2 regions of the Neorhizobium sp. T25_13 genome follow, and region 2 is predicted to be linked to the other one. Evidence: predicted binding sites of a transcription regulator. Region 2 holds the regulator's gene; the other holds the start of a gene.
The links. Region 2 encodes HrcA, which represses chaperone genes, less so after heat shock. Its sites were predicted from a motif close to GTTAGCACTCNCNNNNNGNGAGTGCTAAC; they were not measured.
Positions count from the first base shown of each region.

Region 1 (7,080 bases), on a different contig from region 2:
ATCCATCGCGATCTGCCTGTTGCTGAACCTGGCTTCTATATCGCCTCGGCAATGATGGCCAGCATCTATCAGCATACTATTCAAGCGGCTGGATGTATTTTCTCGGACATGTGCCCGAACGTTAGGGCAACATCATGTGACATTCCGGAGAGCAAAGCCGCGACCGTCCATAACGCTCGCCACATGGATTGCGCTGCGCAATTGCTCCAGTCCCCGGTCGGGATGTTCAGCGGCTGTGCGCGGCGCCGGTATTGCGTCACCCCAATGACAAACGAGGCCGGAACATCATCACAATGTTCCGGCCTCTCAATGTATAAGGCCGGACATGATGCCCGGCCCTTAAAAAAATCAGCTTCCAGCGGTGCCAGTACATCCGTGGTCAAAGCGGAAGCCGCTTTTGGTTAGGCAGCCTGCAGGTTGCAAGCCGACATCTTACCGGACTTTGCGTCGCGTTCGAGTTCGTAGCTGACCTTCTGGCCCTCGACGATTTCCCGCATTCCGGCGCGCTCGACGGCGGAAATGTGTACGAACGCATCAGCGCCGCCGTTGTCAGGCTGGATAAAGCCGAAGCCCTTGGTGGAATTGAACCATTTAACTGTGCCTGTGGTCATGATGATGAACCCTTTCAAAGCAAGATTGAGTGACCCCAGAGCCAAAGCCCTGCGGATGGTGATAGCGATTGATTTTGAAAGGGAAGTTCGTCAGGCGCGGTGCCAATCGCGCGGAAACCAAAGTTCAGCAAGCAAAAGATCGATAAACCGTAAATAGGGGCTATCCGCCCATAAGTCAACTTTTAGTTTGGGCGCCTCGGTGGATTTGCATTCCGGGCACAGCAAAAGGGTTCTCACAGGTGGACCCTCAGCCCGCTCGGCTGGGCGCAGAACTGCCGCAGCAACGGACTGCTCTGTGGTTGGCCTGTCCATACTCCTTGCCTGCTGGCGCAGGACCGCCATATAAGGCGCGATGACGTCTGATTCAAAGATATTTGTCGGCCTACGGTCGATCCGCAAAAAACCGGCTCCGCACCACGAACCCAACCATCCGAAATGCCAGTGGGACGGATGCGAAAAGGGTGGCACTCATCGCGCTCCTGTCGGGCGGGATGCCGAAGGGCTTTATCTGCTGTTCTGTCCCGAGCATGTAAAGGAATACGGCAAAGGTTATAACTTTGCGCCAAACCTCTCCGACCCTTTGATCGCCCGCTATCAGAGGGAAGCGGCAAGCGGCAGCCGCCCGACCTGGGGCACCGGTATCAATAAGGCTTCGGAGATGCCGCTCCCCTCCATGGCTCGCTCCGGTTCCGCAAAGGCGACGAACGCGCGCAAAAGCGCTGCACAACGCCAGGCCGCAAACGTGGATCTTCAGCGACGCAAACTCAAGGTACTGGAGGCCAAGGCTTTCGAGACGCTCGGCCTTTCGCCGGATGCAACGCCGGAGGAGATCAGAAGCCGCTATAAGCAAAGGCTCAAGATGCATCATCCGGACGCGAACCATGGAGAGCGCAACTCGGAGGATCAGCTTCAGGCGTCGATCGACGCCCATAAGATCCTCAAGCTCAACGGCTTCTGCTAAACGTGCGAGAGTGACCCGCGCGCGGTCTCGATGTCGGCCGCCCCTCCTCTGGCAAAGAGAGACGGCGTCGCCGCGGATGCCGGATCACCACCAAGGCACGAATGGCGCTAGCACTCCCGGCATAAGACTGCTAAAGATATCCGATCGGGAACCCGCCATTGGGCTGCGCTCTCGCTAAGGAACCCAAAATGAACAATACCAATTTTCGGCCGTTGCACGACCGCGTCGTCGTGCGCCGTATCGAGGCTGAAGCCAAGACCAAGGGCGGGATCATCATTCCCGACACCGCCAAGGAAAAACCGCAGGAAGGCGAAATCGTCGCCGTCGGCACCGGCACCCGCGACGAGAGCGGCAAGATCGTTCCCCTCGATGTCAAGGCAGGCGATCGCGTCCTGTTCGGCAAGTGGTCCGGCACCGAGATCAAGTTCAATGGCGAAGACCTGTTGATTATGAAGGAAGCAGACGTCATGGGCGTCATCGCCTGATCTTCGGCCGCTTCCTTATTTCCTTTTGACGAAGACCATGGGGCCAACGGCCCGGGAGTTTTTCCATGTCTGCCAAACAGATCAAATTCGGCCGTGATGCACGCGAGAAGCTGCTGCGCGGCGTCGATATTCTCGCCGACGCAGTCAAGGTCACGCTCGGTCCGAAGGGCCGCAACGTCGTGATCGACAAATCCTACGGCGCACCGCGGATCACCAAGGACGGCGTTGCCGTCGCCAAGGAAATCGAACTTGACGACAAGTTCGAGAACATGGGCGCCCAGATGGTCCGCGAAGTTGCTTCGAAGACCAACGACGTCGCCGGCGACGGCACCACGACGGCGACCGTTCTTGCCCAGGCGATCGTTCGCGAAGGCGGCAAGGCTGTTGCCGCCGGCATGAACCCGATGGACCTGAAGCGCGGCATCGACCTTGCCGTTACCGCCGTGGTAAAGGACCTGCTCGCCAAGGCCAAGAAGATCAACACATCGGAAGAGATTGCCCAGGTCGGCACGATCTCCGCAAACGGCGAGAAGGAAATCGGCCAGTATATCGCCGACGCGATGCAGAAGGTCGGCAATGAGGGTGTGATCACCGTCGAAGAAGCCAAGACCGCAGAAACCGAACTCGAAGTCGTCGAAGGCATGCAGTTCGACCGCGGCTACCTGTCGCCCTACTTCGTCACCAATGCCGAAAAAATGGTGGCTGAGCTGGAAGATGCCTACGTGCTGCTGCACGAAAAGAAGCTCTCCAACCTGCAGGCCATGCTTCCTATCCTGGAAGCCGTCGTCCAGAGCGGCAAGCCGCTGCTGATCATCTCCGAGGATGTCGAAGGCGAAGCTCTTGCGACGCTCGTCGTCAACAAGCTGCGTGGCGGCCTCAAGATCGCGGCCGTCAAGGCTCCGGGCTTCGGCGATCGCCGCAAGGCCATGCTGGAGGATCTGGCGATCCTGACCGGCGGCACCGTGATTTCGGAAGACCTCGGCATCAAGCTCGAGAACGTCGGGCTCGATATGCTCGGCCGCGCCAAGAAGGTCTCGATCACCAAGGAGAACACCACCGTCGTCGATGGTGCGGGCACCAAGGCGGATATTGACGGACGCATCGGCCAGATCAAGGCTCAGATCGAGGAAACCACTTCGGACTACGACCGCGAAAAGCTGCAGGAACGTCTGGCCAAGCTGGCCGGCGGCGTTGCCGTGATCCGCGTCGGCGGCTCGACGGAAATCGAAGTCAAGGAAAAGAAGGACCGCATCGACGACGCCCTCAATGCAACGCGTGCAGCAGTCGAAGAAGGCATCGTGCCTGGCGGCGGCACGGCCCTGCTTCGCGCCTCGATCGTTCTCGACATCAAGGGCGAGAATGACGATCAGAATGCCGGGATCAGCATCATCCGCAAGGCCTTGCAGTCCTTGGTTCGCCAGATTGCCGAGAATGCCGGTAGCGAAGGCTCGATCGTGGTCGGCAAGATCCTGGAAAGTGATACCGACAACTTCGGTTACAACGCCCAGACCGGCGAATTCGGCGACATGATCACCATGGGCATCGTCGATCCGGTCAAGGTCGTTCGCACGGCTCTGCAGAACGCGGCTTCGGTTGCCGGCCTGCTCGTGACGACGGAAGCCATGATTGCCGACCTGCCCAAGAAGGATGCTGCCGGCGGCGGCATGCCTGACATGGGCGGCATGGGCGGCATGATGTAAACGGGTTCCCATCGGGAACTCGATCACGTCTTCTGTTATGAAGGGCTCCGATCGATCGGGGCCCTTCGTTCGTATAGGCAGAAAAATATCGATCAGCAGCCCTGGTGGCAGCGGACGCGGTCTGGGCCGTAGTTATCTGCTAGCCGCTCAGGCTGCAGCATAAGATGAGGGTCAAATGGTTGTATTGAACAGGCCGCGCAGTTCCGAACCCTATCCGGACAGGGATATCGGTTGCCAGGAAGCCCTGGAGCAAGTCTTTCTTCAGCTTGCAAAGGGACTGACGCCGGACGATATCGTGGCGACGGCCGGCGGCAATCTGCCGCCCGTGTTGGCCGGCCTTGCAAAACGCGCCGAAAACGTCGGCTGGAGCCTAGAAGAAGCGGAAACCGCCATCAGCGAACTGGCGCAGAACCTGCTGGATGACATGTCGCAGATGTAGCCCTTTGGCGGTCCATGAGCGATCCGTATCCCTACGCCTCGGGCGGATCGGCCGGCGGCGGTGAATAATCTGCATCCGATCGCCGGGGACGGGATAGAAATGTCGGCGAGTTCTACGCGGAATTCAATGCGAAAGCGTCACGCGCCATCAAGCAGGCATCGTCTCCCGGAAGGCATTCGCGACAAACGTCAGGCCTGATATCGTAGACCATGCAGGATGTGCCGACACCGACCTGCCCTGACAAGGCAGAACAACGGGATCCTTCACAACGCATTCCTCCTTCGTCCGCAGCGACGAAACGTGCCGGCAACAGATCGAGGGCGGCTTCGCTTTCCATGGAGAATCGTGGCCAATCGGCGGAAAACGAACAGCACGCACCGCATGACTGGCAATCAAAATCGTTCGATAGGGTCATCACCGTCTCTTATCACGGCGCCGACCGAAACTCCACAAAGGTGCGCCACACGTGATGATACCTGACCACGATCCGGCAAACCCGGCGGTCGGTGTCGCATAGTCACAAAAGGGTCGTGAGATAGCGGGTATCACAGCGCAAGGCATGCCCCGAAGGGCGCCGCATGATCATGGTAATCCAGGAGGCTGCATGAGCGTCGCCGCATCTTTTCTCTATCGTGACGGCCGGCGAGTTGAAGCCGTGCCGTTCGACGAGGCGGCGATCCCCGCAACGGACAACGAATTCGTGTGGATCGGGCTGCACAAGCCCATCCGCGACGACCTTTTGATGCTGCAAAGCCGTTTTGGCCTTCACGAACTCTCGATCGCCGACGCGCTCAGTCCGCTGCAGATGCCGAAGCTCAGCGTCTATGACGATCAGCTGTTCGTCATCGCGAAGACGGCGCAGCTGGAAGCCGACCATATTACCTATGGTGAAACAGCGATTTTCGTCGGCAAGCGCTATATCATAACGGTCCGCAATGGCTCGGAGCGCGGACATCAAGAGCTGCGCGGCAGGCTGGAAACATCGCCGCAGACGCTGTGCCATGGCACCGACTACATCCTGCACGCCATTCTCGATTTCATTATCGACGGCTATCTTCCCATTGTGCGCACGATCGAGGATTCCGTGCTCGACATGGAAAGAAAGATGCTCGATGCGTTTCTGGACCGCAACCAGATCAAGCGCATTTTCAAGCTGCGGCGGGAAATCATCCTGTTCCAGCGGGTGCTGGACGCAATGCTCGACCTTTGCGGAAAACTCTACCACCTCGATTTGCCGTCGCTTGACAGGGAAGCCAAGCCCTATTTCCGGGACGCACTGCAGCACATGCACCGCGTCGAAACGATGGTCGCAAGCTTGCGCGACGTGATCACGTCCGTTTTCGAGGCGAGCAATCTGCTGGAACAGCAAAGACAAGGCACGATCACGCGGCAACTGGCGGCCTGGGCCGCCATTCTCGCCGTTCCGACGGCGATCGCCGGCATATACGGCATGAATTTCGACAATATGCCGGAGCTGAAAACCAGCTACGGGTATTTTGTCGTTTTGGCAGTCATCGCCGTCATGTGCATCGCGCTTTTCATTCGGTTCAAGCGCGCTCGTTGGATCTGACGCCTTCAACGATGCCGCGCCGTCCACCCATCGATCATTGCTGCCAATGGACCCAGCCTCATTTCTTCTCGTCCGCCAACGCCTGCTTGCGCCAGCGACGTGGCAGGAACGATTTGAAGTATCGCCAGGTCGGCGAGATGACGTAGCTTGCGACCGGGATCGTGACAAAGCCGAGGACAATACCGACGATGCCCGCTCCTGCCGCTTCGACGACCCAGCGCAGCACCGAGGGCAGAACGGGGATCGCATGCGCGGTCACCTCCCCGGCATCATGGATCAGATGCGCAAGGCCACCGAGACCATAAGCCTCGAGCCCGTGAACGATGATGCCGCCGCCGACCCAGATCATCGCGGCCGTTCCCACGATACCCAGCACTTTCAGGAAATAAGGCATGCCGGTGACAAGCCCTCGTCCAATGCCGCGCACGAACGACCCTATCGGAGGCGCCGTCTGCGCACGCGCCATCATCAGGCCCAGATCGTCGGCCTTCACGATCAACCCCACGCCACCATAAACCATGGCCGTTATGCTCAATCCCACGGCCGCAAGGATAAAGGCCTGCGTGATGACGCTGCCTGACGGCACCGCGGCGAGCGTAATGGCCATGATTTCGGCCGACAGGATGAAATCCGTCTTGATCGCGCCGGAAACCTTCTCGTCTTCGAGCGACTGGGCGCCGAGACTTGCCGTTTCGAGGGCCGTTTCATGGGTGTGAGCGGCATGCGGCAGCAGCATTTCGTAGATTTTCTCAACACCCTCGTAACAGAGGTAGAGTCCACCGATCATCAGCAGCGGCGTGATGGCCTGGGGTGCCGCCAGGCTTAAGACGAGCGCGGCGGGGAGCAGGATCAGAAGCTTGTTCTTCAGCGAACCGAGCGCGATCTTGCCGATGATCGGCAATTCGCGTTCGGCCGAAAATCCGGTCACGTAGCGGGGCGTGACCGCCGCATCGTCGATGACGACGCCTGCCGCTTTTGCACCGGCCTTGGCCGCCTGTCCGGCGATATCGTCAAGCGAGGCGGCAGCCACTTTCGCCAAGGCCGCGACATCGTCAAGAAGGGCGATCAAGCCAACGCTCATTCGAGCCTCCGGGGGTTAAGAGATTGCGCAGCGGCAACGGGTAGCCGTCATCCCTTAACGCGAGGACGTGGCATCTTCTATCGCGAAGATGCCACGTGCGGATCTTGACGGCAATGTCCGTTACTCGGCGGGCATCGGACTGAACCCGCCCTCGTTGCTGACGGGACGAACCTGTTCGTCGCGCTTGCGCGGCACACGCGACAGGATGCTCTGCCGGTTCACAGACTTCCGCT
Region 1 is NZ_PVBI01000001.1:223,878-230,957, forward strand. Features, by position in the region: gene C5J22_RS01145 (hypothetical protein) at 1-6, opposite strand, end outside; gene C5J22_RS01150 (cold-shock protein) at 402-611, opposite strand; gene C5J22_RS01155 (J domain-containing protein) at 964-1,572, shown strand; gene groES (co-chaperone GroES) at 1,761-2,057, shown strand; gene groL (chaperonin GroEL) at 2,123-3,757, shown strand; gene C5J22_RS01170 (hypothetical protein) at 3,933-4,196, shown strand; gene C5J22_RS01175 (YkgJ family cysteine cluster protein) at 4,309-4,611, opposite strand; gene C5J22_RS01180 (magnesium and cobalt transport protein CorA) at 4,801-5,766, shown strand; gene C5J22_RS01185 (DUF808 domain-containing protein) at 5,825-6,847, opposite strand; gene C5J22_RS01190 (Na/Pi cotransporter family protein) at 6,968-7,080, opposite strand, start outside.
Region 1: the regulator HrcA is predicted to act here: its motif matches at 1,679-1,707, upstream of groES (co-chaperone GroES).

Region 2 (7,080 bases):
CGCCCGTCGATTTCGAAGCGCTCGATGACGAGCCGGTCGATCTGGTGTTCCTGCTGCTCGCACCCGAAGGCGCCGGCGCCGATCATTTGAAGGCTCTGTCGCGCATCGCCCGCGTGCTGCGCGACCAGGACCTTGTCGCCAAGCTGCGCAAGACCGATTCCGCTTCGGCGATCTATGCCTTCCTCAACGAGGAGCAGGCAAACCACGCCGCCTGACCGCATACACATTCGTGGGGACGAAACGAACCGCCCGGCCGCTGACAAAGCGCCGGGCGGTTTTGTTTGCGTGCTACCCTTCCAGATCCGATTTCAGCCTATCCATAAGTCTCACCGCATGGGCGGCATAATCGCCGATCCAGCGATCGTTGATGGACTTGATGGGCAGGGAATTGAGGTAGTTCCAGCGCTCCCTGCCCTCGCGCCTGACAATCACCAGATCGGCCTCTTCCAGCACTTTCAGATGCTGCATGATCGTGCAGCGATCCATGTCGGCGAAGGTCTCGCAGATGCTGCCGGTGGTTTGCGGCCGGCCCTTCAATTCATCGAGGATCAACCGCCGCCTCGGGTGGGCAAGCGCCTTGAAAACTGCGTCGATATCCGCTTCGCTTGACATGTTATGTTTTTATAACATATTTTGCCTGCCAGCAAGGAACTCGCATATCGCGGTTCCGGTTTTCCACGGTGAAGAGGAGGAGAATGCCATGACGGACAGGCTATACGGCGGCATCGACATCGCCATGAAGGTCCCGTCGCATCAATATCAGGCGACGATCGCATTCTACCGTGACACGATCGGCCTCAAGGAGTTCATCGACAAGGCACCCGCCATCGGTTTCGAACTCGGGCCGAACAAGCTCTGGATCGACGAGGCGCCGATGATGAGCCAGGCCGAGATATGGCTGGAATTGTTTACGGGTGATTTCGACGATGCGGCAGCGCATCTTGAGAAATCGGGCGTCGTACGCTGCGACACGATCGAGCCGCTGCCGGAAGGCTTCAAAGGCGGCTGGATCACCAGCCCCGCCAATATCATTCACATGGTGCGGGAACCGGAGGCCTGGTAGGCGCTCAGACAAAACAGGCCGGGCGGCGCGAGGCCGCCCGGCAAATCGTAGAGGTCAGGCGTTCTTTTCGCCGGCGGCTTCCGCGGAGGCTTCCGCCTTCGGGCCACCCTTTGCGACACCGACCATGGCAGGCCGGAGCACGCGTTCGCCGATCGTGAAGCCGGCTTGGACGACCTGAACGACAGTATTGTTCGGGACGGCGGGGTTCGGGATCTCGAACATGGCCTGGTGGAAGTTCGGATCGAACTTCTGGCCTTCAGGATCGATCTTCTTCACACCGTGGCGCTCCAGAGCGGACAGCATCGAGCGCTCGGTCATCTCGACGCCCTCCAGGAGCGTGGTCAGCGAGGCATCCGCCGTGGCGCGCATTTCGGTCGGCACGGCGTCCAGCGCCCGGCGAAGATTGTCCGAAACGGCGAGCATGTCGCGCGCAAAGCCGGCCGCCGCATAGGACTTAGCGTCCTTGATTTCGCGTTCGGTGCGGCGGCGCAGGTTGTCCATTTCGGCCGCCAGCCGCAGGAAGCGGTCGCGCAGCTCATTATTTTCGGCTTTCAGCAATTCCAGCGGATCCGGTTCGGCGGCAGGCGCCTCGGCATTCTTCTGGTTGGCCGCGTCCTCAAGAGCAGATGCTACGGCTTCCACGGTGTTCTCCGCGGCAGTTGCGTCAGGTCCGTTCTTGTTGGTTTCGTCGGTCATGACGGTCTCCGGTTATTCTTGGCTTGGATTTACGGGCTTGGATTTGTGCCCGATATCGAGGTTTAAAGTGAAAAAATCAAGGCTTGCTGGGAAAGTTGGGGCGGCTCGGTCGCGAATTCAGCGCGACAGCCTGGCAAGCAGCTGCGCGGTGTAATCCACCATCGGCACGATGCGCGAATAGTTGAGCCGCGTCGGCCCGATGACCCCGACGGCACCGACGATCCGGTCTTCGCCGTCACGATAGGGCGCCACGATGAGCGAGGAGCCCGACAGGGAGAACAATTTGTTTTCCGAGCCGATGAAGATTCGCACGCCCGGTCCCTTCTCGGCGAGATCGAGGATCTCGATCAGGCTGTCCTTCTTTTCGAGATCGTCGAAAAGCAACCGCAGGCGATCGAGATCGGCCACATCCGCCAGGCCTTCGAGCAGATTGGCCCGGCCGCGGACGATGAGCTGGGTCGGCTTGCCTTCCTCGCTGTCGCCGGACCAGACCGCAAGGCCGCGCTCGACCAGTTCCTGCGAGAGCGCATGGAGCTCGCCCTGCACCTGATCCTTGAGCGTCTTCAGCTGGCCGCGCAGTTCCGGAAGCGTCTGGCCGCTCAGGTGGGCGTTGAGGAAATTGGCCGCCTCGGTCAGCTGCGACGACGTCACGCCGGCCGGAAGTTCGATGATACGGTTTTCCACCTGGTTATGATCCCCGACAAGCACCGCAAGCGCCTTGGTCGGCTCGAGGCGGATGAACTCGACGTGCTTCAGGACCGGGTCGCTCTTGGTGGTAATGACGATCCCGGCGCCGCGCGAGACGCCCGACAACATGCGACTCGCCTCCGCCATCAGGCTTTCCATCGGCTGATCGCGATCCGCGGGCCGGATTTGCCGGTCGATATTGGCACGCTCCTCGGCGGAGAGGTCTCCGACCTGCATGAAAGCATCGACGAAAAAGCGAAGCCCGGACTGGGTCGGCAGGCGGCCGGCGCTGATATGCGGGGAGTAGATGAGCCCGAGTTCCTCGAGATCGCTCATCACATTGCGCACCGACGCGGGCGACAGCGATATGGGCAGCAGGCGGGAAAGGTTTCGAGAGCCGAGCGGCTCGCCGGTCTCCAGATAGCTTTCCACGATGCGGCGGAAAATTTCGCGCGAACGGTCATCGAGCACAGAGCCGCTGTCCCTACCCGTCGATGCCGAAAATCCCATCTAAAACTTCACCGTTCCGTTGTTCTTTCGACAAAATATAGTCATTCGCCGCGCCTTCTCCAAAGGGAAAATCGCCACGGGCATAATCAATCGCCCGCAGAGCGCCTTAGGCCTTTTTCTTTGCAAAAGCCTGGCCGGGGCCGTAGAAGGCGGAAACAGAAATCCAGGGAGTGAAGCATGCGGCCTTCAGGCAGACAGTTGAACCAGATGCGCAAGGTCTCATTGGAGCGCAATTTCTCCAAACATGCCGAAGGTTCCTGCCTCGTCAAGTTCGGCGACACGCATGTGCTGTGCACCGCGAGCCTGGAGGAAAAGACGCCGCCGTGGCTGCGCAACAGCGGCAAGGGCTGGGTGACCGCCGAATACGGCATGCTGCCGCGCGCCACAGGCGACCGCATGAAGCGCGAAGCCGCTGCCGGAAAGCAGGGCGGCCGCACCCAGGAAATCCAGCGCCTGATCGGCCGCTCCTTGCGCGCCGTCATTGATCTGGAAGCGCTCGGCGAAAAGCAGATCACCATCGACTGCGACGTTATCCAGGCGGATGGCGGCACGCGCACCGCTTCGATCACCGGTGGCTGGATTGCGCTCTACGACTGCCTGAAGTGGATGGAAGCCCGCTCGATGACCAAGGTTGACAAGGTGCTGAAGGACCATGTCGCGGCGATCTCCTGCGGCATCTTTGCCGGCCAGCCGGTTATCGACCTCGATTATATCGAGGATTCGGCTGCGGAAACGGATGCGAATTTCGTGATGACCGGCACCGGCGGCATTGTCGAGGTGCAGGGCACGGCCGAGGGCAAGCCTTTCAGCCAGGAGGAATTCCTGAAGCTTTTGGCACTGGCCCAGGACGGCACGCAGGAACTGGTGGCGATGCAGAAGCAGGCGATTGCCTGACACTCGCTGAAAGAGGTGCTGTTTGATCGAAGGCATTCTCGAAACTGCACTTTATGCTGACGATCTCGATGCCGCCGAGACCTTCTACGGCGGCATTCTCGGGCTTGAAAAGGTTCTGCGCGCCGGCAACAGGCATGTGTTCTTCCGTTGCGGGCCGGGCATCCTGCTGATCTTCAATCCTGCCGAGACGGTGAAGCCATCACCGGCCGGTGCATTACCGGTTCCGCCCCATGGTGCGACGGGACCCGGGCATATCTGCTTTCGCATGACGAGCGAGGCGATTGACTTGCTCAAGGAAAAGCTCAACAAGGCAGGCATTGCCATCGAAAGCGATTTCCGCTGGCCGAACGGTGCCCGCTCAATCTATTTCCGCGATCCGGCCGGCAACAGCCTGGAATGCGCAGAGCCGAGGCTCTGGAATATCGAATAGGAATTGTAATGCGCAAGCTCGATACGAAAACGATCGTCGTCGCCAGCCACAATGCCGGAAAAATCCGCGAGATTGCAGAGCTGATCGGTCCCTTCGGCTTTTCCGCGAAATCCGCCGCCGAGCTGAAATTCGAAGAGCCCGACGAAACGGGCACGACATTCGAGGAAAACGCCGCGATCAAGGCGCTCGCCTCCGCCAGAGCCTCCGGACTGCCGGCGTTGTCGGATGATTCTGGCATCGTCATCGACGCGCTCGACGGCGCACCAGGCGTCTATACCGCCAACTGGGCGGAGCGTGAGGATGGCAGCCGCGACTTTCAGATGGCGATGGAAAAGGTCGAGAAGGCGCTGGAGGAGCGCGGTGCGACCAAGCCGGAGCAGCGTGGTTGCCGCTTTGTCAGCGTGCTTTGTCTCGCCTGGCCGGATGGACACACGGAAATGTTCCGCGGCGAGGTGGAAGGCACCGTGGCGTGGCCGCCGCGCGGCACCCAGGGTTTTGGTTATGACCCGGTCTTCCAACCGCAGGGCTATGATATTACCTTCGGTGAAATGAGCAGTGATCAGAAACATGGCTGGAAACCCGGCGAGCCGGAAGCGCTTTCGCACCGCGCGCGGGCCTTCAAGCGTTTCGTCGAAACCTGCCTGGAGGCTTGAGGCGCTTTGAATTCAGTCGCCCCTCTCCTTCCCGATACCCTTCTGCCCGATACCGGCGAACCGGGCTTCGGCATCTATGTGCATTGGCCGTTCTGCGCGGCCAAGTGCCCCTATTGCGATTTCAACAGCCATGTGCGCCACCAGCCCGTGGACCAGCCGCGCTTCACCGCCGCCTTTCTGAAGGAAATGGAAGTGATGCGGCGGATGAGCGGCCCGAAAACCGTCACCAGCATTTTCCTCGGCGGCGGCACGCCCTCGTTGATGGATCCTGCCACGGTCTCGGCGATACTCGACGGCATCGCCAAGCACTGGCATGTTCCTGACGGTATCGAGATCACCATGGAAGCCAATCCCTCCAGCGTCGAGGCAACCCGTTTCCGAGGCTATCGCGCTGCCGGCGTCAACCGCGTCTCGCTCGGCGTGCAGGCACTCAACGATCCGGACCTCAAGTTCCTCGGTCGGCTGCATGACGTTGCCGATGCCCTGAAGGCGATCAGGCTGGCGCGGGAGATTTTTCCGCGCATGTCGTTCGACCTCATCTATGCACGACCGAAACAGACGGTCGAGGCTTGGGAAGCGGAATTGAAGGAAGCGATATCCTACGCGGTCGACCATCTGTCGCTCTACCAGCTCACCATCGAGGAAGGCACGCCCTTCTATGGCCTGCACAAGGCCGGCAAGCTGATCGTGCCGGATGACGACCAATCCGCAGCGCTCTACGAGGCGACGCAGGAAATTACCGAGCGGTTCGGCATGCCGGCCTACGAGGTTTCCAATCACGCCCGCCCCGGTGCTGAAAGCCGCCACAACCTGACCTATTGGCGCTATGGCGAGTATGCCGGCATCGGACCGGGCGCCCACGGGCGCCTGATGCGCGGCAGAAACAAGATCGCGACCTCCACCGAACGGCGTCCCGAAACCTGGCTGGAACAGGTGGAGCGTGTCGGGCACGGCATGCTGGACGAAGAAATCCTCGGCTTCGAGGAACAGGCCGACGAGTTGCTGTTGATGGGCCTGCGCCTGCGGGAAGGCGTCGATCTCGCCCGCTGGCAGCAGCTTTCCGGCCGGGACCCGGACCCGATCCGCGAGGAGCGGCTGCTGGAACACGGCTTCATCGAACGCCTCGGCAATTCGCGTCTGCGCTGCACGCCGTCCGGCATGCTGATCCTCGACGCAGTGGTTGCCGATCTGGCTTGCTGAAATCCGGCCTCTAGGCTTTTACCGCCAGCACATGCAGCCAGTCGGTCGGCTTTTTGTCGTAACCGCTGCCGTGCACCTCATCGATATCGACAGAAGCCCAGGCGGAAGCCCCGTAGGCCGCGCTTAGCCAAGCCTTGGACGGATAGTTATAATAACGTCCGAGGCCATCATAACCTTCGGCTTCGCCAGCCTTGAAGCTCGCGTAGAAGACGCCGCCCGGGTGCAAGGCCTTGTGGATGCGGCCGAGAATGCCCCCGAGCTCCGCCCGCGGCGCATGCAGGAGGCACGCATTGGCCCATATGCCGTCAAACGCCGAGACAACATCGATCTCCCCGAAACGGAGCACGCCAACCGGCTTGCCCAGATGTCTGGCAGCCTCCTCCGCCATCTCCGGCGTGCCATCCGTGGGCGTGACGTCGAAACCCCGCGTGATCATCACCGCGCTGTCCCGCCCGCTGCCGCAGCCGAGTTCGAGGATGGCGGCACCAGGTGCGAGTTTTGACAGGAAGCTATCGAGGCGGTGCGTGCTCGGTGCGGAATGCGCCGCGTAGGTCACCGCGTTTTCGCTGTAGAAGCTGGCCGTCGGATCCTTTTCGATAGCCATTGATGATCCTCAGCGCTGCGACATCAGCAGCTTGGTGCCAAAGCCGACAAAAACCATGCCGACGCCCAGATCGATCTTCTTCTTCGCCTTCAGATAGGCTGCGGCCACGGTTCGGTGGGTGATCAGCGCGACCAGGAAGGTATAATAGACCGTCGAGACGGCGACCATGACGGCAATCGCCGCCAGGCCATACAGGAAGGGCGTGCCGGCCGGCATGGTCGCAGCGAAAAGACTGGCGACGAAGAGCGCAGATTTCGGATTGGCAAGGTTGGTTGCCAGCCCCATCCTGTAGGCGGTCTTGAGCGGCACCTCGATACGAGCCGCCACGATATCAGCCGACTGG
Region 2 is NZ_PVBI01000005.1:164,912-171,991, forward strand. Features, by position in the region: gene ptsN (PTS IIA-like nitrogen regulatory protein PtsN) at 1-215, shown strand, start outside; gene C5J22_RS13535 (helix-turn-helix transcriptional regulator) at 289-612, opposite strand; gene C5J22_RS13540 (VOC family protein) at 701-1,063, shown strand; gene grpE (nucleotide exchange factor GrpE) at 1,118-1,759, opposite strand; gene hrcA (heat-inducible transcriptional repressor HrcA) at 1,877-2,956, opposite strand; gene rph (ribonuclease PH) at 3,134-3,850, shown strand; gene C5J22_RS13560 (VOC family protein) at 3,873-4,280, shown strand; gene rdgB (RdgB/HAM1 family non-canonical purine NTP pyrophosphatase) at 4,289-4,933, shown strand; gene hemW (radical SAM family heme chaperone HemW) at 4,940-6,133, shown strand; gene C5J22_RS13575 (bifunctional 2-polyprenyl-6-hydroxyphenol methylase/3-demethylubiquinol 3-O-methyltransferase UbiG) at 6,144-6,737, opposite strand; gene C5J22_RS13580 (LysE family translocator) at 6,747-7,080, opposite strand, start outside.